Teredinibacter turnerae T7901: one gene and its partner. Each later gene encodes a partner of the first gene's protein in a complex. Links are inferred from orthologs where the notes say so. Each region holds a gene or a part of one and is shown on either strand. Other genes may lie near its edges. The genes, in order: trxB and trxA.

Region 1 (6,651 bases):
GGTACATATCGCCGTCGCTGTGGCGTTCGTTGATGTAGCGCTCATACAAACTAAAACATTCTTCGTTGTCGATACTATCGTGCTCGGATACAACCAGATCTGCATTGAGTTTTAAGCAACGCTTCTGGCTGCGGTTGGGCGTAAAACTGTCTGCGCACACTCTGATTGGTATGCATGCCTGACATTGTTCGCAGTGTGGCCGGTACACATGGCTACCGCTGCGTCGAAATCCATATGCGGAAAGCTCGCTATAAAGGGATGCATCAATGGTGGCATTGGGGTCGATGAATACTGTCGTGGCTTCCTGATCATCGAGGTAGCTACAGGGGTGGGGACGGGTAGCGTACAGCTTAAGTTGAGCAAGCTTTGTCACGCAAGGTCCTCTCCGGCTGTCCAGGCCATCTGCCAGTTGATAAGCGGAGGGCATGGTCTGCTTGTCGTAGGTATTGGGCTTTGATAACAGGCGGCTGACGGAACGCGGGGTATGTTCCAAACATGTTGTGCGAGTAGCTTCTCGAACGTAGCTCGCGGAATCTCTTGCGCGCCGAAAGAGGCCAAATATCCGCTATGTATTTGGCAATCCACTAGCTCGAACCCCCAGTTCTCCAGTTGTTGGCATAGTATCGAGAAGCCTACTTTGGATGCGCCAGATACTCGGCTGAACATGGACTCGCCGAAGAAAACCGTGCCCAGGGCAATTCCGTAAAGGCCACCTACGAGTTCGTTCTGCAACCAAACCTCAAGCGAGTGCGCAACACCTAAGCGGTTGAGCTCGGAATAAGCGGCGAGCATCTCCTGGGTTATCCAGGTTCCGTCCTGTCCCTCTCTTTCGATCGTGCCGCAGGCTTGAGCCACAGCATCGAATGCGCTGTCAACGGTGACAGTGAATGGGTGTTGGCGGAGCAGCTTACGCAAAGTACGACCGCGATGAACATGTGCAGGCCGCAAAACCATCCGTGGATCTGGCGTCCACCACAGAAGCGGTTGGCCGTCGCTATACCAGGGAAAAATGCCGTGGGAGTAGGACTCAATCAGGCGTGCAGGTGATAGATCACCACCGACTGCGAGCAGACCGTCAGGGTCGCGCAAGGCGCTGTGGGTAGGAGGAAAGCGCAGGTTGTCCGCGTCCAGCCATTGCAGTTGACTCATAAGGTCTCGTTACCTGAATGAAGTCGAGTCATGCTACAACAGAAAAGAGGGAAAGCAACCCCCGTATCAACTCGGCGAGAGTGAACGGGGGAGAAAGGTTTATACCAGGTTATCCAGGTATTTCTCAGCATCCAGTGCGGCCATACAGCCAGCGCCAGCAGAGGTTACTGCCTGTCGATATATGTGATCTGCCACGTCACCTGCGGCGAATACTCCGGGGACGTTGGTCGACGTCGCTGCGCCTTCAAGGCCACTTTTGATTTTGATGTAGCCGTTGTGCATATCCAGCTGACCCTCAAAAATATCGGTGTTGGGCTTGTGGCCAATAGCGATAAATACGCCGGCGACATCTATTTCCTGCGTAGAGCCGTCCTGTGTGGACTTTAAGCGCAGGCCGTTTACACCGCTGTCATCACCCAGAACTTCATCGAGAGTCTGGTTCCACATCAGTTTTACGTTACCGTTCTCCGCTTTCTCGAGAAGGCGATCCTGCAAGATTTTTTCTGAACGCAATGAATCGCGGCGGTGAATCAGCGTAACTTCGCTGGCAATATTGGCCAGATAAAGCGCTTCTTCAACGGCGGTGTTGCCGCCGCCGACAACAGCAACTTTTTGATCGCGGTAGAAGAAGCCATCACAGGTTGCACAAGCGCTCACGCCCTTACCTTGGAAAGCAGCTTCGGACGGCAATCCTAGGTATTGTGCAGAGGCACCGGTGGCAATGATCAGTGCGTCGCAGGTATAAGTTTCATTGCCCACCAGCTTTTTCGGCGTACTGTTAAGATCGCATTCGTGAATGTGGTCGAAGATGATCTCCGTGTTAAATCGCTCTGCGTGCTGTTGCATTTGCACCATCAGGTCTGGCCCCTGTAAATCATGGGAGCCGCCTGGCCAGTTTTCGACCTCGGTGGTAGTCGTGAGCTGTCCGCCCTGCTGCATACCTGTAATAACCACTGGTTTGAGGTTGGCACGAGCCGCATAAATGGCTGCCGTGTAACCTGCAGGCCCAGACCCGAGGATAATCAGAGGAAAGTGCTTGGCGTCACTCATAATAAAAATATCCTTTGTTAACAATCAGTTCAGGCGCGGATGTTAATCTATCGCTCGACTTTCAGCCATTGCGCTGGTGCCTATGTTTGTCATAGCCAAAACTAATCTGATAGGTGAAAAAAACAGCATTGTCCCGGATTATCACAGGGAAAAACTGACGCGTAACAAATTCGGGTACAATAGCCCGAAAAATTTGTCATATTTTATCCTAAAAGCTAAGAAACGCAGCACGAGAATTATCTTGAGTAAAATAGTAGCCGGTACTGAAGATCCCGCCGAAAAATCCCCCATTGCAGTACGCATATTACGCGAAGGAGTGTTGATTGGTCTTGTGCTCACGTGCGCCTATATTGCGCTGGCTCTGTTTACGTACAGCACTTCCGACCCTGGATGGTCATCGTCGGGCAATGGATCTGTCGACAACGCCGGCGGCCCGGCTGGTGCCTGGCTTTCTGATGTGTTTTTCTCGCTGTTCGGTGCACTCGCGTATCTATTCCCGCTAATGCTGGCCTATCAGGTGGTTTTGCAGCTGCGCGAACGGCGGGCATTTCAGCCAGATTTGCTGATTTTTGCCGTCCGTTTTGTGGGTTTTATTCTGGTGATGGTCGCCGCTACGGGCTTGGCGGTTATGCAGTATGGAACTGAAAGTACCTACTTGCCGTTTTCCGCAGGCGGGTACCTGGGGTTAACAACTGCAACCGCGATTCATGGCGCCTTCGGCTATATGGGGGGGAGTTTACTGCTTCTGGCGATGCTCCTGTTCGGTCTCACCATTTTTGCAGAAATTTCCTGGTTCGCAGTCATGGATGCGCTGGGCGCCGCCGTGTTGCGATTTATTGCGCACGTGAAGCAAAAGCGTGAGGCCAGAAAGCGAGCTAAACAGGAGCAGCGCGAAGCACAGGCTGCGGTGGCGCAACGTCGGGAAGCGGCCAAAGTCCATGTGGCGAAAGTTAAAGAAAAAATTCCGCCAAAAATTGAACCACCCAAGAAAAAGCCAGAACCCAGCGAACGTGTTAATCGGGAAAAACAGCAGAAACTGGAGTTTGACGATACGCCGCCGGTCGGCGATTTGCCGCCGCTTGAGTTGCTCGAACCTGCAGACAAAAAAAGCGACAAAGGCTTCTCGGAAGAGTCTCTGGAGGCGATGTCGCGTCTTTTGGAGCTGAAACTGAAGGATTTTGGCGTTATTGCGGATGTGGTGGCGGTGTTGCCTGGGCCCGTGGTAACCCGGTTTGAGATTCAACCGGCGCCGGGTGTGAAGGTCAGCAAAATTTCTAATTTGGCCAAGGACCTTGCGCGCTCGTTGGCGGTGATCAGTGTACGCGTTGTGGAAGTGATTCCAGGCAAATCGGTGGTCGGTGTGGAAATTCCCAACGAGCACCGCGAAATGGTGCGCTTAAGCGAAGTTATCGGTGCAGAGGCGTACGATAAGTCCAAATCACCACTGACATTAGCGCTTGGGCATGATATTTCCGGTGAGGCTGTGGTTGCCGATCTTGCGCGTATGCCTCACCTGCTGGTGGCGGGTACGACGGGCTCGGGTAAATCGGTTGGGGTGAACTCCATGCTGGTGAGCATGTTGTACAAATCAACGCCGGAAGAAGTGCGCTTGATTCTCGTCGATCCCAAAATGCTCGAGCTGTCGGTGTACGACGGTATTCCTCACCTGCTAACGCCGGTGATCACCGACATGAAAGATGCCGCCACCGGTTTGCGCTGGTGCGTAGGCGAGATGGAGCGGCGCTACAAATTGATGGCGTCTCTCGGGGTGCGGAACATCAGCGGTTACAACAAAAAAGTACGCGACGCAGAGAAAGCCGGGGCGCCGATCCCCGATCCGCTATGGACACCCGAAGACGATGGTGTGGTCGAACGCGAAAACGCAACCGCACCGGATCTGACCACCATGCCGTTTATTGTAGTGGTGATCGACGAATTCGCCGACATGATGATGATCGTCGGCAAAAAGGTGGAGCAGTTGATCGCGCGAATTGCCCAAAAAGCACGGGCTGCGGGTATTCACATGATACTGGCAACCCAGCGTCCGTCGGTGGATGTCATTACCGGTTTAATCAAGGCGAACGTACCGACCCGAATGGCATTCCAGGTGTCATCGAAAATCGATTCCCGAACGATTCTGGACCAAGGCGGTGCGGAACAACTTCTCGGGCACGGTGACATGCTCTTCTTGCCGCCAGGGACCGCTCATACAGTACGTGTTCACGGCGCGTTTATCGATGACCACGAGGTGCACAAAGTTGTTGCGGATTGGAAAAAGCGCGGGGAACCTGATTACCTGGACGATATTCTAAGCGAAGACGTTTCCAGCATCCCGGTGCCAGGGTTCAGTTCCGAGGGAGATGAGGACGGCAAGTCAGAGTCCGACCCACTGTACGATGAAGCCGTGGCATTTGTGACAGAAACACGTAAGGCCAGTATTTCCTCCGTGCAGCGAAAATTGCGCATAGGCTACAACCGCGCTGCGCGGCTAATTGAAGATATGGAAATGGCGGGTGTTGTAACTCCAATGAGTTCGAACGGCAGCCGTGAAGTCCTTGCTCCACCACCACCCAAGTAGGTAATTATGGCGTTAAAAAATACATTTTTTACTGCGGCTGTTCTGTTAAGTGGGTTGTTTTGCTCCGTATCCTGGGCGGATGATGTGGATGACTTAAGTGCTAAATTGCGAGCACTGAACACGTTTTCCGCGCACTTTGAGCAACGATTGCTGGACGATTCGGGGGCTGAGCTGCAAAAAACGGAAGGGCAGGTGAAAGTAAGTAACCCTGGCCGTTTTTTCTGGCAGGTCGAACCGCCATTTGAGCAAACCGTAGTGACCGATGGCGAGCAGCTGTGGGTGTACGACCCGGATATGGAGCAGGTGACCGTTTATTCCAAGCAGCAATTGGCATCGACACCTGCACAATTATTGAGCGGTGATTTTGCCGAATTGGCAAAAACTTACGCTATCACAGCATCGATGAACAAAGGCGCGCTCACCTATCGCATGGCGCCAAAAGATGAACAAACCAGTAATTTTGCCGGGCTGGAGTTTATCTTCGACAAAAAAGACCGGCTTGAAGGCATGATCCTGGAAGACAAGTTGGGGCAGCGTACGGTTGTGACCTTTTCCAAACGTCAGCTCAATAAGCCCATCGATGCGAGTATTTTCAGTTTTAAGCCGCCGGCGGGCACTGATGTCATTCATAGCGGAAGCTAGTGCGTGGCGGACGATCTATTTGACGAGCCAAGCAATGCCGGCCATTTTGAGCCTTTGGCTGCGCGCCTAAGGCCCCGCAACCTGGACGAGTATCTCGGCCAGGAGCACTTGCTCGGTGCCGGGAAGCCGCTGCGGCAGGCGATAGCACACGGCCAGATTCATTCGATGATACTTTGGGGGCCGCCGGGGATAGGCAAAACCTCCCTTGCTCGTTTACTTGCTAATGAGGCCAACGCGTTTTTTCTGTCGATTTCGGCGGTGCTTGCCGGGGTCAAGGACATTCGCGATGCCGTCCAACAGGCACGCCAACAGCAGCAGGCCTATGGGCGCAAGACCATTTTATTTGTTGATGAAGTACATCGGTTCAACAAATCTCAACAGGACGCCTTTCTCCCCTATGTGGAAGATGGCACCATTCTCTTTGTTGGTGCCACTACCGAGAACCCGTCGTTTGAGGTCAACAATGCGTTGCTCTCCCGTTGCCGTGTGTACGTGCTCCAGCGCTTCAGTGATGAGCAGCAGGTACAGCTCATCGACAAGGCGTTATCGAGCGAGCGGGGGCTGGTGAGCAAACAGTTAAAAATTGCCGACGCCGAGCGCAAGCTGCTTGTTCAGGCGGCGGATGGCGATGCGCGGCGCTTGTTGAATCTGCTCGAGATCGCCAGCGACCTGCTCGACACCGGGGGCACCCTGGGGGCAGATGTGCTTGCACAGGTTTTGACCGGAGACGTGCGGCGCTTTGATAAAGGCGGAGACCTGTTCTACGAACAGATTTCAGCGTTGCACAAATCGGTGCGAGGTTCTGATCCGGACGCGGCACTTTACTGGTTTGTGCGCATGCTCGATGGTGGCTGTGACCCTCTGTACATCGCGCGTCGCGTGGTTCGGATGGCGTCAGAAGATATTGGCAATGCTGATCCACGGGGTATTACGCTCGCGCTCAATGCCTGGGATGTGCAAGAACGGCTCGGTAGCCCGGAAGGGGAGCTCGCATTAGCACAGGCGGTGACTTACCTCGCGGCAGCGCCAAAAAGCAACGCTGTGTATAATGCCTTCAACCAAGCACGAGAAGATGTGCGCCAAATGCCCAGCTACGATGTGCCTGTTCATCTGCGAAATGCACCTACTCGCCTGATGAAAGACTTGTCTTATGGTGCCGAATACCGGTACGCACACAGCGAGCCAGATGCCTTTGCCGCAGGGGTTAATTATTTCCCAACTGAAATGCTCCC
Region 2 (16,226 bases), 1.8 Mb from region 1 along the record:
ACTTACCAGTACCGGTCGCCCCCACAAACAGCACCAAACCGCGCTTGACCATCGCCAGCTCTTTAATGGTTTCCGGTAGGCCCAGATCATCAATTTTTGGAATTTGTGTTTCGATTCGACGCAACACCATACCCGCCAGGTTGCGCTGATAGAAGGCGCTGGCACGAAACCGCCCGATTCCTCGTGCACTAATCGCGAAGTTGAGTTCCTTGGTTTCCAAAAACTCTTTGCGCTGCTTTTCGTTCATCACACTGAGCACGGTTTCGCGGCTCTTTTCCGGCGACAGTGGCGTCGACGAAACGGGAACCACTTTACCGTGTAATTTCATGGACGGCGGAACACCGGCCGTAATAAACAAATCCGACGCACCTTTTTCAACCATCAACGCCAGCAGGCGATCAAAATCCATAGAAATTCCCAGTTGTTAGCATGATCAAACAAGTAATTACCCAAACGCTTAGAAAGCGTCCGGCATCTTGGCTTTTTCGCGCGCGACTTCGCGCGAAATAATGCGGCGCTCGACTAAATCCGCCAGACATTGATCCATCGTTTGCATTCCGATGGCGCCGCCGGTTTGAATAGCAGAGTACATTTGCGCCACTTTGTCTTCGCGAATCAGGTTGCGAATGGCCGGTGTGCCACGCATGATTTCATGTGCAGCAACACGCCCGCCGCCATTTTTTTTCATTAGTGTTTGCGAAACCACCGCCTCCAGGGATTCCGACAACATTGAGCGCACCATGGCTTTTTCATTGGCGGGAAACACGTCGACAACCCGGTCGATGGTTTTTGCCGCCGAAGTGGTATGCAGCGTGCCGAACACCAAATGACCGGTTTCCGCGGCAGTTAACGCCAATCGGATGGTCTCAAGGTCCCGCATCTCGCCCACCAGAATAATGTCCGGGTCTTCCCGCAACGCGGAGCGCAACGCCTCGGCAAAGCCATGTGTATCGCGGTGTACTTCACGCTGGTTTACCAGGCACTTTTTGCTCTCGTGCACGAATTCTATCGGGTCTTCAATAGTCAGAATATGGTGATATTTGTTTTCGTTGATGTAGTCCATCATCGCCGCAAGCGTGGTAGATTTACCGGAACCGGTCGGCCCGGTCACCAGCACCAACCCGCGGGGCACTGAGGACACATCGCGAAAGACCTGCCCCATGCCCAGTTCCTCCATGGTAAGCACCTTGGAGGGGATCGTTCGAAATACCGCGCCTGCACCACGGTTCTGGTTAAATGCGTTTACCCGGAAACGCGCCACGCCCGGCACTTCGAAGGAGAAATCCGTTTCCAGGAACTCCTCGTAGTCCTTGCGCTGCTTGTCGTTCATAATTTCGTAGATGAGGCCGTGTACCTGCTTGTGCTCCATCGGCGGCAGGTTGATACGACGCACATCGCCATCGACGCGGATCATTGGCGGCAAGCCAGCAGAGAGGTGTAAATCCGATGCGCCCTGCTTCGCTGAGAACGCCAATAATTCGGTAATATCCATAGAAAAGCCTTGTGAAAATCAGAGTCTGGAAGGTTACGTAAGTATATGCACAAGATCCAAGACAGGATAACTCAAGTTAACATACGAATTAAAAATGCGGCATCGAACGCCGGCAGAAACCCGCAGGCCATCACACTACTGGCGGTCAGTAAACGCCAGCCAAACGCGCTGATTCAAGCGGCATATGACGCAGGCCTGCGAGATTTTGGCGAAAATTACCTGCAGGAGGCTGTCGAAAAAATCGCCGTGTTAGCCATGCCCGAAGCACGCTGGCATTTTATCGGCCCCATCCAAAGCAATAAAACCCGCGCAATCGCAGAGCACTTCCAGTGGGTGCACTCCGTCGACAGGTTGAAAATCGCCCAGCGCCTCAGCGAACAGAGATCGCCCGCTTTACCTCCCCTGCAAATATGCCTGCAGGTAAATATCGATAACGAAGACACCAAATCCGGTGTCAACGTCACTGAACTGGAAACCCTGGCACTCGCAGTGGCTGAGCTGCCGCATCTGCAGTTGCGAGGGTTGATGACTATTCCAGCGACCCAATATACAGCAGATAACTCGCCCTTTGTGCGCTTGCAAACGTTATTTGAGCGCTTGAAAAAGCACCCCCAGCTCGCCAATATGGACACCCTTTCGATGGGCATGTCCGGCGATATGGAAGATGCTATTGCCGCTGGCTCCACCCAGGTGCGCATCGGCACTGCCCTATTCGGCGAGCGAACCCATTAAACCGGATGCGATCTGACCCGTATCCGATACCAGATTTTCAGGACCACAGATGACAGACTCACAGCCCACAGTGGCGTTCATTGGCGCGGGCAACATGGCGGGCAGCATATTCGGCGGCCTGGTCGCAAACGGCTATAACGCTCAGCGCATTATTGCCAGCGACCCAAAGCCCGACGCACTTGCAAAGCTTCAGGCATCGCTCAATATTCGCACCACCACCGACAACCGCGAAGCTCTTGCCGCCGCCGACATCGTTGTGCTGGCAGTAAAGCCGCAAGTAATGAAGGCTGTGTGCTGCGACCTGGCACCGCACTTAAAACCCGGGACCCTGGTTATCTCGATTGCCGCCGGCATCAGTGCCGCGAGCTTGCACACCTGGCTAGGAGGCAATCAGGACTTGGCGCTAGTGCGCTGCATGCCAAATACGCCGTCGCTGGTGCAGGCTGGCGCCAGTGGCTTGTTTGCCACCCCCAGTGTGAGTGACAAGCAAAAGCAACAGGCCGAGTCCATAATGGCGGCCGTCGGCAGCGTCTGCTGGGTCAATAACGAGGAAGACATTCACGCGGTTACCGCGGTTTCCGGCAGTGGTCCGGCTTATTTCTTTTTAATGATCGAAGCCATGACTGACGCCGGGGTTGCCCAGGGCCTGAACAAAGACACCGCTGCGCGTTTAGCGTTGGATACCGCCTACGGCGCCGCTAAACTGGCAGTAAACAGCGATGTGGATGTCGTGGAGCTGCGCCGCCGGGTTACCTCCCCGAACGGCACCACCGCAGAGGCTATCGCATCCTTCGAAAACAACAACTACCGTGTAATTGTTGCCAATGCCATGCAGGCCTGCGCTGACCGTTCCCGGCAGCTGGCAGAGCAACTGGCGGATTGACCCAACAGACATCCGCCCTTTATTTGCCTATTCACCAGGAACCATTCACCAGGAATAATAGAAAGAGTCTGCTATGAACCCCTTTATCGAAATCGGTATTTATGTCGTCCACACGCTGGGCTCCGTGTTCCTGCTATTTGTTATCTTGCGATTTCTGCTGCAACTGGCGCGCGCAGATTTCTACAATCCGTTTTCGCAGACAGTGGTGAAGGTGACAAACCCGGTTTTGCTACCGCTGCGCAAGATCATCCCCGGATTTTTTGGCATCGACCTGGCGTCACTGGTGCTCGCTTTGTTGGTGCAGCTGGTCATCGGTGAACTCAGCGCCGTAATCGGTCACCACCAACTGGTCAACCCTGGCTATGTTTTAATAATGGGCGCACTTGGCACCCTTAAAATGACCACCTACATTGTGTACGTGTGCCTGCTGGTGCTGGTAGTTACAAGTTTTATCGCACCCTACAGTACCCACCCGGCCCTGGTTTTAGTGCGTCAACTGATGGAACCCCTGCTGCGCCCAGTACAGAAAGTGATTCCACCCATGGGCGGGCTCGACTTTTCGGTGCTGTTCGTGTTTATGGGGGTCACCATCATTCAAAAATTACTGGACGCGACGGCCTACTCTGTGGGCGTTATTCCAGGTTTGATTATTGGCTACTAGCCGCCGGGCACCCTGTCGCCGAACGAGTACCACAAACCAGCTATAAATACAGGATTGCACTTGTGCCCGATCACTACCAATGGCATGCGGATCATTTAATCTTGCACTGCGTGTTACAGCCAAAAGCCAGCAGTGATGCATTCGCGGGTCTACAGGCGGACCGGTTAAAGATTCGTATAACAGCGCCACCAACCGATGGCAAAGCCAATGCCCATTTGGTGAAATACCTGGCACGGCAATTTGGCGTTGCCAAAAGCGATATCGAAATTGTGCGCGGCCAGCTGTCGCGCCAGAAAACATTGCAAATTAACCACCCAAAGCACATACCAGCCGACGCGCTGGTTGAACAGCCGAAGATCTAAGGGCGTTTATGCCAGATTCTATTCCAGCCAATTCCGTCGGCCTGGTCACCCCTCAACTCATGCAGTTCGATGAACCCCTGGCGCTCGCGTGTGGGCGGACTCTAGACAGCTACCAACTGATGGTGGAAACCTACGGTACGCTCAACGCCAGCCGCACTAACGCGCTGCTGATTTGCCACGCGTTGTCAGGCCACCATCACGCGGCCGGTTACCACAGCATGGACGAGCGCAAGCCCGGCTGGTGGGATGCCTATATCGGGCCGGGCAAACCGCTGGACACCAACAAATTTTTTATCGTGTCGCTGAATAATATCGGCGGCTGCCACGGTTCAACCGGACCGGTGACGCCAAACCCATCAACTGGGCAACCCTGGGGCGGCGATTTTCCAACCCTGCGCGTCCGCGATTGGGTGCACTCCCAGGCCCGCCTTGCCGATGCGCTGGGTATTCAAAAATGGGCCGCCGTCGTCGGCGGAAGTTTAGGCGGTATGCAAGCAATGCGCTGGTCGCTTGAGTACCCGGATCGGGTTGGCCACTGTGTGGTTATTGCGTCGGCGATGAAGCTTTCTGCGCAGAATATTGCTTTCAACCACGCAGCGCGCGAAGCCATTTTGACCGACCCGGATTTTCACGACGGAAACTTTTTGAGCCACAGCACCGTGCCAAAGCGGGGCTTGAGCACCGCGCGGGTCATCGCCCACTTAACCTACCTTTCCGACGATGGCATGGGGCAGAAGTTTGGCCGTGAACTGCGTTCGGGTTCGTTCGAGCAGGGCACCGAGGAACCGGTTGAGTTTCAGATTGAAAGCTATCTTCGCTATCAGGCCGACAGTTTTTCCAAAGTGTTCGACGCCAACACCTACGTGCTAATGACCCGGGCACTCGACTACTTCGATCTCGCCCGTGAATACGGCGACGACCCCGTAGAGGCCTTCAAGCAGGCGCAGTGCAAATACATGGTGATTTCATTTACCTCCGACTGGCGTTTCTCACCGGAGCGCTCGCGCGAAATCGTCAACGCCCTGATTCGCGCCGACCGCGATGTGGTATACGGCGAGCTGGAGTCTGACTTTGGTCACGACGCCTTCCTGATTCCTAATCAGCCGCGCTATTGGGATCTGCTAACAAGTTATATGAGTCAAATTGAGGTGGCCGACTGATGCGTATCGACCACAAAATTATTCTGGATTGGGTAGAGCCGAATTCGCGCGTGCTGGACCTGGGCTGCGGTGACGGTTCGCTACTGAAAAACCTGACCGCCAGCAAACAGATTCACGGTTACGGGCTGGAAATTAACAGCGAAAATATCTTGCAGTGCATTGCCAATGGCGTGAATGTGATCGAACAGGATATAGACGCTGGCCTCGGCGATTACGACGACCAGAGTTTCGACCTGGTCATCATGTCGCAGACGATTCAAACCATGATGTACCCAGAGAGAACCCTCGAGGAAATGCTTCGCATCGGCCGCCAGGTTATTGTGACATTCCCCAATTTCGGCCACTGGAAAGCCCGCGTGCAACTGGCGCTGCACGGACGCATGCCGGTCTCAGACCTGCTGCCTTACGAGTGGTACAACACGCCCAATATTCACTTTTGTACCTTTCGTGACTTTGAGCATTTGTGCAACGATCTGAAAGTGAAAACCCTGAACCGGGAAGTGATTGGCGGCGATGGGATGGCCTCGTTTTTCCAAAAGCTACACCCGAATTTATTCGCCGCTACCGCGCTTTATCGCATAACCAAAGGTGATTTATGAAAACGATGATCAGCCTGTTGGCACTTTTCGCCTTGAGCCTCTCGGTCCACGCGGACGTCAGCTCCCAGGCCAGCCACCGCTTTGGCGCCTACGAACTGCATTACAGTATTTTGCCGAGCACCTTTATTCCCGCCGACGTGGCTGCCGCTGCGGGCATCAAACGCAGCAAGTACGAAAGCCTTATCAATGTGTCAGTCACCCGCACCGGCGAATACGGCGGCCTGCCCGTCACCCTGCGGGGCACCGTGGCGAACCTGATGCAACAGCAAAAACCGCTGGTGTTCCAAACTATTGAGGAGCAAAACGCGGTTTACTATCTGGCGCCGCTGCGCCACACCGGCGAAGAGCAAATCCACATTACACTGGAGGCGACTGTCGAGGGCGGCGAGCCGATAAACCTTAAGTTCACCACCAAACTGTATCCCGATAACTAGCCCAGCATTACCGATTCACAGCGCTGTTAACTTTTTGAATTGATTGCAATGAATAAAACCGTAGTACTCGCCAGCGGCAACCCCGGCAAACTCCGCGAATTCCAGCAAATGTTGCAAACCTGTGGGCTCGACGTGGTTCCGCAAGGCAACTTTGCGGTGCCGGATATTGAAGAAACGGGCCTGACCTTTGTGGAAAACGCGATCCTGAAGGCCCGCAACGCCTGTGAACATACCGGCCACCCGGCGATCGCCGACGACTCCGGCATTGAAGTGGATGCACTCAACGGGGCACCCGGCATTTATTCCGCGCGCTTTTCCAATGGCTGGCAGGGCGAAAATGCGTCCGACGACCGCAATAACGCCTACCTGCTCGAGCGTTTGGCTGGTGTACCTGACGCACAGCGCACCGCGCGTTATCAGTGTGTGCTGGTGTATATGCGGCACGCGGCGGACCCTACCCCGCTGATTTGCCAGGCAAGTTGGGAGGGGCGTATTTTGACAGCACCGCAAGGGGAAAACGGCTTCGGCTACGATCCGTTATTTTGGTTGGACGAGCTCAACTGCACCTCAGCGCAGTTGCCGAAAGACGAAAAAAACCGCATCAGCCATCGCGCGAAAGCCATGGCGATGCTGTTAGCGGCATTGCAGAACGCGCGTTGAAGCCCCGCCAAAAGGTTGGCCTATTGGACTAAAACCGCCAGCCAAATTGCAATGCGCCCGATGTGGTGGCGTCACTTTGCCCGTAGGACAACTCGATCACCAACCGTTTGATTTGATACGCCAGGCCGCCCGACAAAGTATCTTCGCGGTTACCGCTGAGATCCTGGCGATAGCCTAAGCGCAGATCGAGACCGCGCAACGGTGTCACCTCAAGGCCAAGCGCAACCTCCTGCAGGGGCGCCTCGGCAGCGACCGGCTGGTTTTCACTGAGATCCATATCCAGCCCGAGAGAAAAACGCTCGCGCACATAGCCGAGCCCCAGGCGGGAACGGGTTTTTAACTGGAGTTCCGCACCGCTGTTGGTGGTGAATTTTTCCGGCACAAGGTCTTTCGCGGCAACACCGACACGATAGTGATCGAACAGCTCAAACAACACCCCTACGTCGCCGTTCACACTCAGATAAGACTGCTCATCGTCATCAAAATCTAGGTCATCGTCGCCGAAATCTGTGCTGTCGCTGATGGCGTAAATGTTCAGCACTTTCGGTGTTACCCCAAGCGCGACGCTCTGGCCGAAAAACTCGAATTTACGGGAGAGGGAAACACCCCACTCCAACAAATTAAACGCCGTGATATTCGCACTCGAGTTAAAGCGATCCGACGGGTCGATAAGATTGCCGTTGCCATCTAGCAGCGCCGGGGAAATATCCGCAAAGCTGCCGCCCGCGGCGAGTACATCCATCGCATTAATATAATCAGCGAGCAGTGCGTAGTCCGCAGCGGGAATCGTGGAATCGGCGAAGCTGATGGAACGACTGCTGATAAAAAAAGCACCGCCTTCAAACTTGCTCGGTTCGCTCACCGACAAGCCAAAAACCACCTCGCCTTCGATCTGCTGGTTGCCCAGATCCACCAGCAGGGTTTCCAGCTGGCGCGCGCGATTGGCCACTTCGCCAGCCGCTTCCGCCGAGCGTGAACTGTTATACCCGTCCACCGCCCGCTCCAGGTTTTCCTGCAGGTTATCGTCAGCGGCATCGATCACAGCCTCCACACTGTCATCCACCTGCACAACCAGATTGGGAAACACAAAACGGCTGTCGCGCGTGCGATTTTCGGACTCATCATTGAGTGCGAGTAGTGCTGGATTGTAATACTGCGCCTGATGAAAGCTGGCCACACCAACACCGGCGCCACCCATGGCAAGGCCACGCGGGTCATAAATACCATAGCTGATTGCCTGTGCCGACGAAGCGACCATTACACCAGCAGTGCACAGTGACAGGGGGAGCAGAGCGGAAAAACGGCTGAACACAAATAACGACCTCAGTTGCACATTCTTGGGTCAGTTACACTACCATACGCGCAGCGCCCATAATGAGGCGAATTCCCTGTTCTTTTACGACGACCCCATGACCCAGCCAGCCCAGCTCGCTCTACCGCCACTCTCGCTATACGTGCATATCCCCTGGTGTGTGCGCAAATGCCCCTATTGCGACTTTAACTCCCACAGTGTGCGCAGCGAACTGCCCGTCGATGCTTACATTGATGCGCTATTGGCAGATTGCTCCGCCGACCGGCACTTTGCCCAGCAGCGAAAAATTCGCTCCGTCTTTTTCGGTGGCGGCACCCCCAGCCTGCTGCCGGGCAAAGCCATCGCGCGCCTCCTAGACGGCTTGCGGGAGCGACTCGACTTCACCCGCGATTGTGAAATCACTCTGGAGACCAACCCGGGTACCGCGGAGTACAGTAACTTTGCCGACTATCGCGCGGCGGGCGTTAATCGTATATCCCTCGGTGCACAGAGTTTTAATGCACTGCAATTGCAGCAACTGGGGCGAATTCATCAACCGGAAAATATTCAGATCGCTTTTACCCAAGCGCGCGACGCGGGTTTCGATAATATTAACCTCGACCTGATGTTCGCCCTGCAAGGGCAAAACTGTGCCGATGCTATGCGCGATCTGGAAGCGGCAATTGCGCTCGAGCCAGAGCATATTTCCTGGTATCAGCTCACCATTGAGCCCAATACCGCTTTTTATTCGAACCCGCCGAGCCTTCCCGACGACGATACCAGTTGGGAAATACAGCAGGCCGGTATGCAACTGCTGGCAGACTCTAACTACGCGCAATACGAAGTCTCTGCCTATGCACGAGCGGGAAAGCAGGCCGCACACAATATCAACTACTGGGAGTTTGGCGACTACATGGCGATAGGCGCGGGTGCGCACGGAAAAATAACCTGGCCGGAGGAAAACCGCATCGAGCGCTATCAAAAAACCCGGCTGCCAGACCACTACCTGGCGGCAGCACAAACCTGCGCGTTCACCTCACATCGTGAAACACTCGCTGAACACAATTTACCGTTTGAGTTTATGATGAACGCACTGCGACTCAACCAGGGCGTTGCCAGCGAGCTGTTTACAGCACGCACAGGCTTGCCCCTGGCGTCGCTGGAACCGCAGCTCACGCCACTGCGGGAAAAGGGCCTGCTGGGGACAGATCCGCAGCGGTTGTACACAACCACGCTGGGCCACCAATACCTGAACAGTGTGCTGGAAAGCCTGCTGTCAGATTAGGGCCAGTTAAACCGAAACACCGGCGACAGGCTGCTACACTCAAGGAACTCACCAAGTTACACGGACCACCATGTTCAACCCCGCCGCCGCTTTTCGCCAACTTAGTATTGCTCGCAAAGTCACTGTCCTGGTGATGATGATCGGTGCACTTCTGGTGTCTGGCATCATTGCTGAACGCCTTTTTTTTGGCGAAAAATTTGTTGGCGGTATTGCCGAGACTCTCGACGATACACACCAGAATGTGGCGCCATGGCTGCTGCAATCGCTCTCGCGCGGCGACAAAAGCAGCGCTGTGTTGTTACTGAAAGACAGCTCTCACCGCAACCCACAGCTGGCGTTTCGCCTGCAACAACAGGCGGTCGAACAGCCGGGGCCGATCTTTGATAATTTTGCCCAACTTCGCGCGGGCGGTTGGCAGCGCAGCCTGGAGAAAACCTATCCGCTGGCAACCGCCGACGCCAATTACCTGCTTAAAATCCGCGGTGTCGGCCCCTACTTTAATGACGAATTTATCAGCCATCTACTCTACAACCTGGTAGTCGAGGCCATATTGATTCTGGGGCTGGCGGCAATCATCCTGGTCATGCTCGAGCAACTGGTGTTTCGACATTTGCGCCATATTGCAGCGCAAACCGAAAAGCTTTCTATCGATACCATCGGCAACCCCATTACCCTCGAGCGCCAACCGTCTGATAGCGAAAGCGAGGACGAGTTGGACAGCGTCGTCAATGCGCTCAACAGCATGCGTGAAACCATCCTGATCGACATAAAACAGCAGGCGCAAATTGAAGACGCACTCCTCGCGGCGAAAGAAGAAAAAATCGAAACCCGACGCATGATTGAGCGGGTTAAAGCCGCAAATCAGGCAAAAAGTCAGTTTATCGCCACCATGAGCCACGAGATCCGCACCCCAATGAACGGGGTAATTGGCATGATAGAAATGCTGCGGGATACGCCTCTGAACGACAGCCAAAAACACTACCTGGATGTCATTTTCAGATCGGGGGAATCGCTGCTGGAAATCATCAACGATATTCTCGATTACTCAAAAATCGAAGCCGGCAAAATGAACCTGGAAAATGTCGATTTCGATCTCAACGAACTGCTCAACGATTGCGTGCAGCTGTTCAGCGCAACAACCCATAAACGGGACATCGAGTTCGTCTGCGCCATCAGCCCCGAAACACCCACCCAGCTACGCGGCGACCCCACGCGGCTGCGCCAGATCGTCGTGAACCTTATCGGCAATGCGTTCAAGTTCACCTCCAACGGTCACGTGATGGTGCTGGTAAAAAGCCTACAGGATCGCACCTCCGAACACCCTCTGCTGCGTTTTTCGATTGTCGACAGCGGCATAGGCATCAGCAAAGAAATTCAGCGCAACCTGTTTCAAGCCTTTAATCAGGCCGACACCAGCACCACCCGACGCTATGGCGGCACCGGTCTGGGGCTGGCCATTTGCAAGCAACTGGCAGAGTTAATGGGCGGCACAATCGGAGTGGAGAGCGAATACGGCAAGGGCTCCACCTTCTGGTTCACCATTCGTTTCGATTTGCCCGAAGACAGGCAGCGGCAGCCACCTAGCTCAAGCCTCGCGCTGTCTGGCAAACGCATTCTCGCCATACACAGCTCTCCGGTATTAGTCACCGCCTTCGCCGACAACTGCGAGGGCTACAACATGAAATGCCATCATGTGAGCAAAGCCTCAGACGCACTCAAGCGCCTCACTAACCAGACGCCAGACCAAATTTATGACTTTCTTTTTCTCGATCAACGCATTGATGGCGAGGACGGTTTTGCGCTCGCGCAAAGTATTCGCGAAATACCCGCCTACGCGGAAACACCCATTCTAATGCTCACCCATGAGCGCACCACCAAGTTTACGATGGAACAGTTGATGCCCATCACCAGTATTCTCCCGCGCCCGCTCACCGCACATGGGCTGCGTACTGCGCTCTTGGCCCAGTCCACGGGCGTGGCTCTCAACGAGTTGATTTCGATGGAAAGTAAAGCCATCGCTCCCGCCCAAAAACTTAACGTGTTAGTGGCTGAAGACAATGCCGTAAACCGAATGGTCATAGAAGGACTGCTTAACAAGCACGAAATCGAACCTGTTTTCGCCGAAGACGGCCAGGAAGCAGTTACCGCGTTCGAAACCGCCTCACCGCGTTTCGACCTTATATTTATGGACTGCGAAATGCCCAATATGGACGGCTTTGAGGCAACGGAAAAAATTCGCGAATACGAGAAAAACCGCGCACTTACGCCCATGCCGATCATTGCCCTCACCGCGCACGTGGAGGCCGAGCACCGGCAACGGGTATTCAACGTGGGCATGAATTACTACCTCACCAAGCCAGTCACCATGGATAAACTGCGCGAAGCGCTGACATCGGTCGGAGTATTAAAAGACTAGGGCCTGCGTTTTTCAACAACCTTACTTACGATACGCACCAGTTGGCGTAGAATAGTTCGCAAGTGCAGCACATTTATCCTCTCGCGCCCGAGGTTCCACCGGGGCCAAACCGTAACAGGGTTTTCATGGACAACAAATTGATTGAAATCCAGTCGATGTCGGACGACACCGCAGTAGATACAAGCGATACCCCCAGCCTGGATAATCCGGCGTATTACATCAACCGCGAAATCTCTCATCTCGCCTTCAACCGGCGGGTTCTCAAGCAAGCGCTCGACGATCGGCACCCGTTGCTTGAACGCCTCAAGTTCTTGCTGATTTTCAGCTCCAACCTGGATGAATTCTTTGAGATTCGCGTCGCCGGTCTGATGCAGAGTATCAAATTCGAGAGGGAAACCACCGGCCCGGACGGAATGCACCCCACGGAGGTATTGCGTGAAATCAGTCAGATTTGTCACGCCACGGTTGATCTGCAGTACAAAACCCTGAACGACGTACTCATTCCCGCTCTTGCCGAGCAGGGCATCCGGTTTTTACGCCGTAAACGCTGGACGCAGGCACAAGCCAAGTGGGTCGAAGAATATATTGAGCGCGAAGTGCTGCCGATTGTCAGCCCCATTGGTATCGACCCCGCGCACCCCTTCCCGCGCCTGGTCAACAAGAGCCTCAACTTTATTGTTGAACTGGAAGGTAAAGACGCCTTTGGACGCGATTTGAACTACGCCATCGTGCCCGCACCGCGAACCTTACCGCGGGTAATTCGCCTCCCAACGGAACTTGGCGACCCGGGCCAAAATTTTATTTTCCTTTCATCAATGATTCACGCGCACGCTGAAAAAATGTTCCCGGGCATGCAGGTAATGGGGTGCTACCAGTTTCGCATCACCCGCAACGCCGATCTGGATGTGGATATGGAAGGCATCGCCGACCTGGCGCGCGCGCTGCGCGGCGAACTGCATTCACGCCGTTTTGGCACTGCGGTACGCCTGGAAGTGGCGGATAATTGCCCGGAGGAGCTGACCCAGTTTCTACTGCGTGAAGTCGGCCTGACCGACCAGCAGCTCTATCAGGTTAACGGCCCAGTTAATCTGAAGCGCCTGATGCAGGTACCATTCGAAGTCGATCGGCCCGATTTGCAGTACCCACCTTTTACACCGTCCATGCCCAAAGGCTTGAACCGCAAAGATGTGATATTCGACGCCGTTGCCCGCAAAGACTACTTGTTACAGCACCCATTTGAATCTTTTTCGCCGGTTATTCAGCTGGTGCGGCAGGCGGCGAAAGACCCACAGGTAGTGGCAATCAAACAAACCCTCTATCGCAGTGGCGGACTGCAATCGTCACTGGTGGAAGCCTTGATCGATGCCGCGCGCAACGGCAAGGAAGTGACCGCTGTTGTTGAGTTGCGCGCCAGATTCGACGAAGAAGAGAACCTGGAATTGGCCAGCCGGCTGCAAGAAGCGGGTGCCGTGGTGGTTTACGGCGTCGTTGGCTACAAAACCCACTCCAAGATGATGCTCCTGGTAAGGCGTGAAGGCGGCGAGCTCAAACGCTACGTGCACCTGGGTACCGGCAACTACCACAGCGGCAATGCCCGACTCTACACCGACTACTCCCTGCTGACCGCTGACCCAGTGCTGTGTGAGGATGTGCACCGCGTATTTCAGCAACTCACCGGCATGGGCAAGGCCGAGCGCATGACCAAGCTGTTACACGCCCCCTTCACCCTGAAGCGACAATTGCTGCGCCTGATAGACGCCGAAGTCAAAGCGCAAAAAGAAGGTGGCGAAGGGCACATTATCCTCAAATGTAACGGTCTGACTGAACCCAAGGTTATTCAGGCTTTATACAAAGCCTCGCAAGCCGGTGTAAAAATCGACCTGATTATTCGCGGCATGTGTTGTCTGCGGCCGGGTATCCCCGGCGTGTCAGACACAATTACGGTTCGTTCAATCGTTGGCCGATTTTTAGAGCATACCCGTGCCTATTATTTCGCCAACAGCGAATACAAGGTGTTTTGTGCCAGTGCGGACCTGATGGAGCGCAACCTAAATCACCGAGTGGAAACCTGTTTTCCTGTAGAGTCGCCGGAGCATTCAGAGCGGATTCTCAAAGAGCTCAACCTGTATCTGAAGGACAATTTGCGCAGCTGGCAGCTGCAGACAGATGGCACCTACAGCAACAATAGAGCCGAGAGTGAAGAAGCACCAATGGGTGCACAGGAAGAATTGCTGCAAATTTATGCTAGCCAGGGCCAGTGATAGGCCCGCTCAATTGACCCTATGGCCTTGTAACCGGTAGCCGCTATCCTTATTATTAGCGACCTTCCCTCCCTACTCACCTTTCTGGAGAAATCAACTATGAGTGACGCGATCGTTCACACTAGCGATGCAAGCTTTGAACAAGATGTACTGACCGCTGACGGCCCTGTCCTGGTAGATTTCTGGGCAGCCTGGTGTGGACCGTGCAAAATGATCGCTCCGGTTCTCGACGAACTGGCCCAGGAATACGAAGGCAAAATCAAAATCTGCAAAATGGATGTTGATGCCAACAAAGAAACCCCGGCAAAATTCAACATTCGCGGTATTCCGACCCTTATCATCTTTAAAAATGGCAGCGCAGAAGGCACCAAAGTTGGCGCATTATCCAAAGCGCAACTTAAAGAGTTTATCGACGCCAACGTGTAAAGCTCCTGTGGCACGAGCGGTTTTTACCACTTGTGCCATTACTCTTTGCAAGCACCAAATTTTGTGGCTATACTGCAAACGTCTCGCAAGGTAGCTCTTCCGCTCATCTCTCCTGCTGTCATTCATACCCCGAAACCAGTTACCCGATGACCGGAACCTCGTGAAGGCATTCATCCTATTCGGATCGCACCCTTAACTTGCCGAACCTGTGCCCTGTAACCCTGCTCTGTTGTGGTACACGCCGCACAGTCTCCAAGCTTTCAGCTTAACTTTCCGCGATTTTGATAGCGATTTGCCATCAGACAATAACACCAGGATAAATAACCCGATAATCGTCGCCCTAGCTGCTAAATTGAATAGTAGTCAGCCTCGATAAAAACAATTATTTGCTCCAGCAACCAGCATCTCATCGTAAAAATCTTATGAACCTCACCGATCTCAAAACAAAACCCATTGAAGAGCTTATCGATATCGCGAAAGAAATGGGCATGGAAAGTCTCGCCCGTTCCCGCAAACAAGATGTGATTTTTAACATTCTCAAACGTCACGCACGCAGCGGTGAAGACATTTACGGTGATGGTGTGCTGGAAATTCTGCAGGATGGTTTCGGCTTTTTGCGTTCTTCCGGCTCCAGCTATCTCGCTGGTCCAGACGATATCTACGTATCGCCCAGCCAGATCCGCCGCTTTAACTTGCGCACCGGCGACAGCATTGCCGGAAAAATTCGCCCGCCAAAAGAAGGTGAGCGCTACTTCGCATTGTTAAAAGTCAACGAAATTAATTTCGATAAGCCAGAAAACTCCCGCAACAAAATCCTCTTCGAAAACCTCACCCCCCTGTTCCCCACCAGCCGTTTGGTACTGGAAACCGGCAATGGTTCTTCCGAAGATTTAACCGGCCGTATCATCGATTTAATTTCGCCAATCGGCAAAGGCCAGCGCGGCTTGATCGTCGCACCGCCAAAAGCCGGTAAAACCATCATGATGCAGAATGTTGCACAGGCCATCACCCGCAACAATCCTGAATGTCACTTGATTGTTCTGCTCATTGATGAACGTCCGGAAGAAGTAACTGAAATGCAGCGCTCTGTGCGCGGCGAAGTGGTTGCGTCCACATTTGACGAGCCGCCTTCGCGCCACGTGCAAGTTGCCGAAATGGTTATCGAACGCGCGAAACGACTTGTCGAACACAAAAAAGATGTCGTTATTCTGTTGGATTCCATTACCCGTCTTGCCCGTGCGTACAACACCGTAATTCCTTCCTCCGGTAAAGTACTCACCGGTGGTGTCGATGCCCACGCTCTGGAGCGCCCCAAGCGTTTCTTCGGCGCTGCGCGAAATATTGAAGAAGGCGGCAGCCTGTCAATCGTCGCGACCGCGCTGATCGATACCGGCTCCAAAATGGACGAAGTTATTTACGAAGAGTTTAAAGGTACCGGTAACCTGGAATTGCACCTGGACCGTAAAGTGGCCGAAAAACGCGTGTACCCGGCGATCAACATTCGTCGCTCCGGCACCCGTCGTGAAGACCTGTTGATGCGCGAAGACGAACTGTCGCGCGTGTG

The links.
Region 2: the proteins of trxB (region 1) and trxA are in contact, whole or in part, in a crystal structure (PDB 1F6M), measured with the Escherichia coli proteins. The link is inferred for Teredinibacter turnerae T7901 from one-to-one orthologs.

What each region holds. Positions count from the first base shown.
Region 1 is NC_012997.1:2,006,805-2,013,455, forward strand. The notes cover bases 225-3,103. They hold trxB (thioredoxin-disulfide reductase), read right to left. Parts: upstream 2,200-3,103; coding sequence 1,249-2,199; downstream 225-1,248. Other genes in these bases: TERTU_RS08750 (arginyltransferase), read right to left, coding at 225-373; aat (leucyl/phenylalanyl-tRNA--protein transferase), read right to left, coding at 370-1,149; TERTU_RS08765 (DNA translocase FtsK), read left to right, coding at 2,282-3,103. Outside these bases: more of TERTU_RS08750, read right to left, coding at 1-224; more of TERTU_RS08765, read left to right, coding at 3,104-4,777; outer membrane lipoprotein periplasmic chaperone LolA, read left to right, coding at 4,784-5,419; TERTU_RS08775 (replication-associated recombination protein A), read left to right, coding at 5,423-6,651.
Region 2 is NC_012997.1:226,769-242,994, reverse strand. What follows is about bases 13,149-15,998. They hold trxA (thioredoxin TrxA), read left to right. Parts: upstream 13,149-14,335; coding sequence 14,336-14,662; downstream 14,663-15,998. Other genes in these bases: rho (transcription termination factor Rho), read left to right, coding at 15,085-15,998; ppk1 (polyphosphate kinase 1), read left to right, coding at 13,149-14,236. Outside these bases: TERTU_RS01010 (PilT/PilU family type 4a pilus ATPase), read right to left, coding at 1-409; TERTU_RS01005 (type IV pilus twitching motility protein PilT), read right to left, coding at 458-1,492; TERTU_RS01000 (YggS family pyridoxal phosphate-dependent enzyme), read left to right, coding at 1,538-2,224; proC (pyrroline-5-carboxylate reductase), read left to right, coding at 2,274-3,107; TERTU_RS00990 (YggT family protein), read left to right, coding at 3,181-3,768; TERTU_RS00985 (DUF167 family protein), read left to right, coding at 3,831-4,130; homoserine O-succinyltransferase MetX, read left to right, coding at 4,139-5,290; methionine biosynthesis protein MetW, read left to right, coding at 5,290-5,889; TERTU_RS00970 (DUF4426 domain-containing protein), read left to right, coding at 5,886-6,323; rdgB (RdgB/HAM1 family non-canonical purine NTP pyrophosphatase), read left to right, coding at 6,372-6,983; TERTU_RS00960 (conjugal transfer protein TraF), read right to left, coding at 7,012-8,295; radical SAM family heme chaperone HemW, read left to right, coding at 8,393-9,559; TERTU_RS00950 (hybrid sensor histidine kinase/response regulator), read left to right, coding at 9,630-11,975; more of ppk1, read left to right, coding at 12,101-13,148; more of rho, read left to right, coding at 15,999-16,226. UniProt on the Escherichia coli protein: Participates in various redox reactions through the reversible oxidation of its active center dithiol to a disulfide and catalyzes dithiol-disulfide exchange reactions.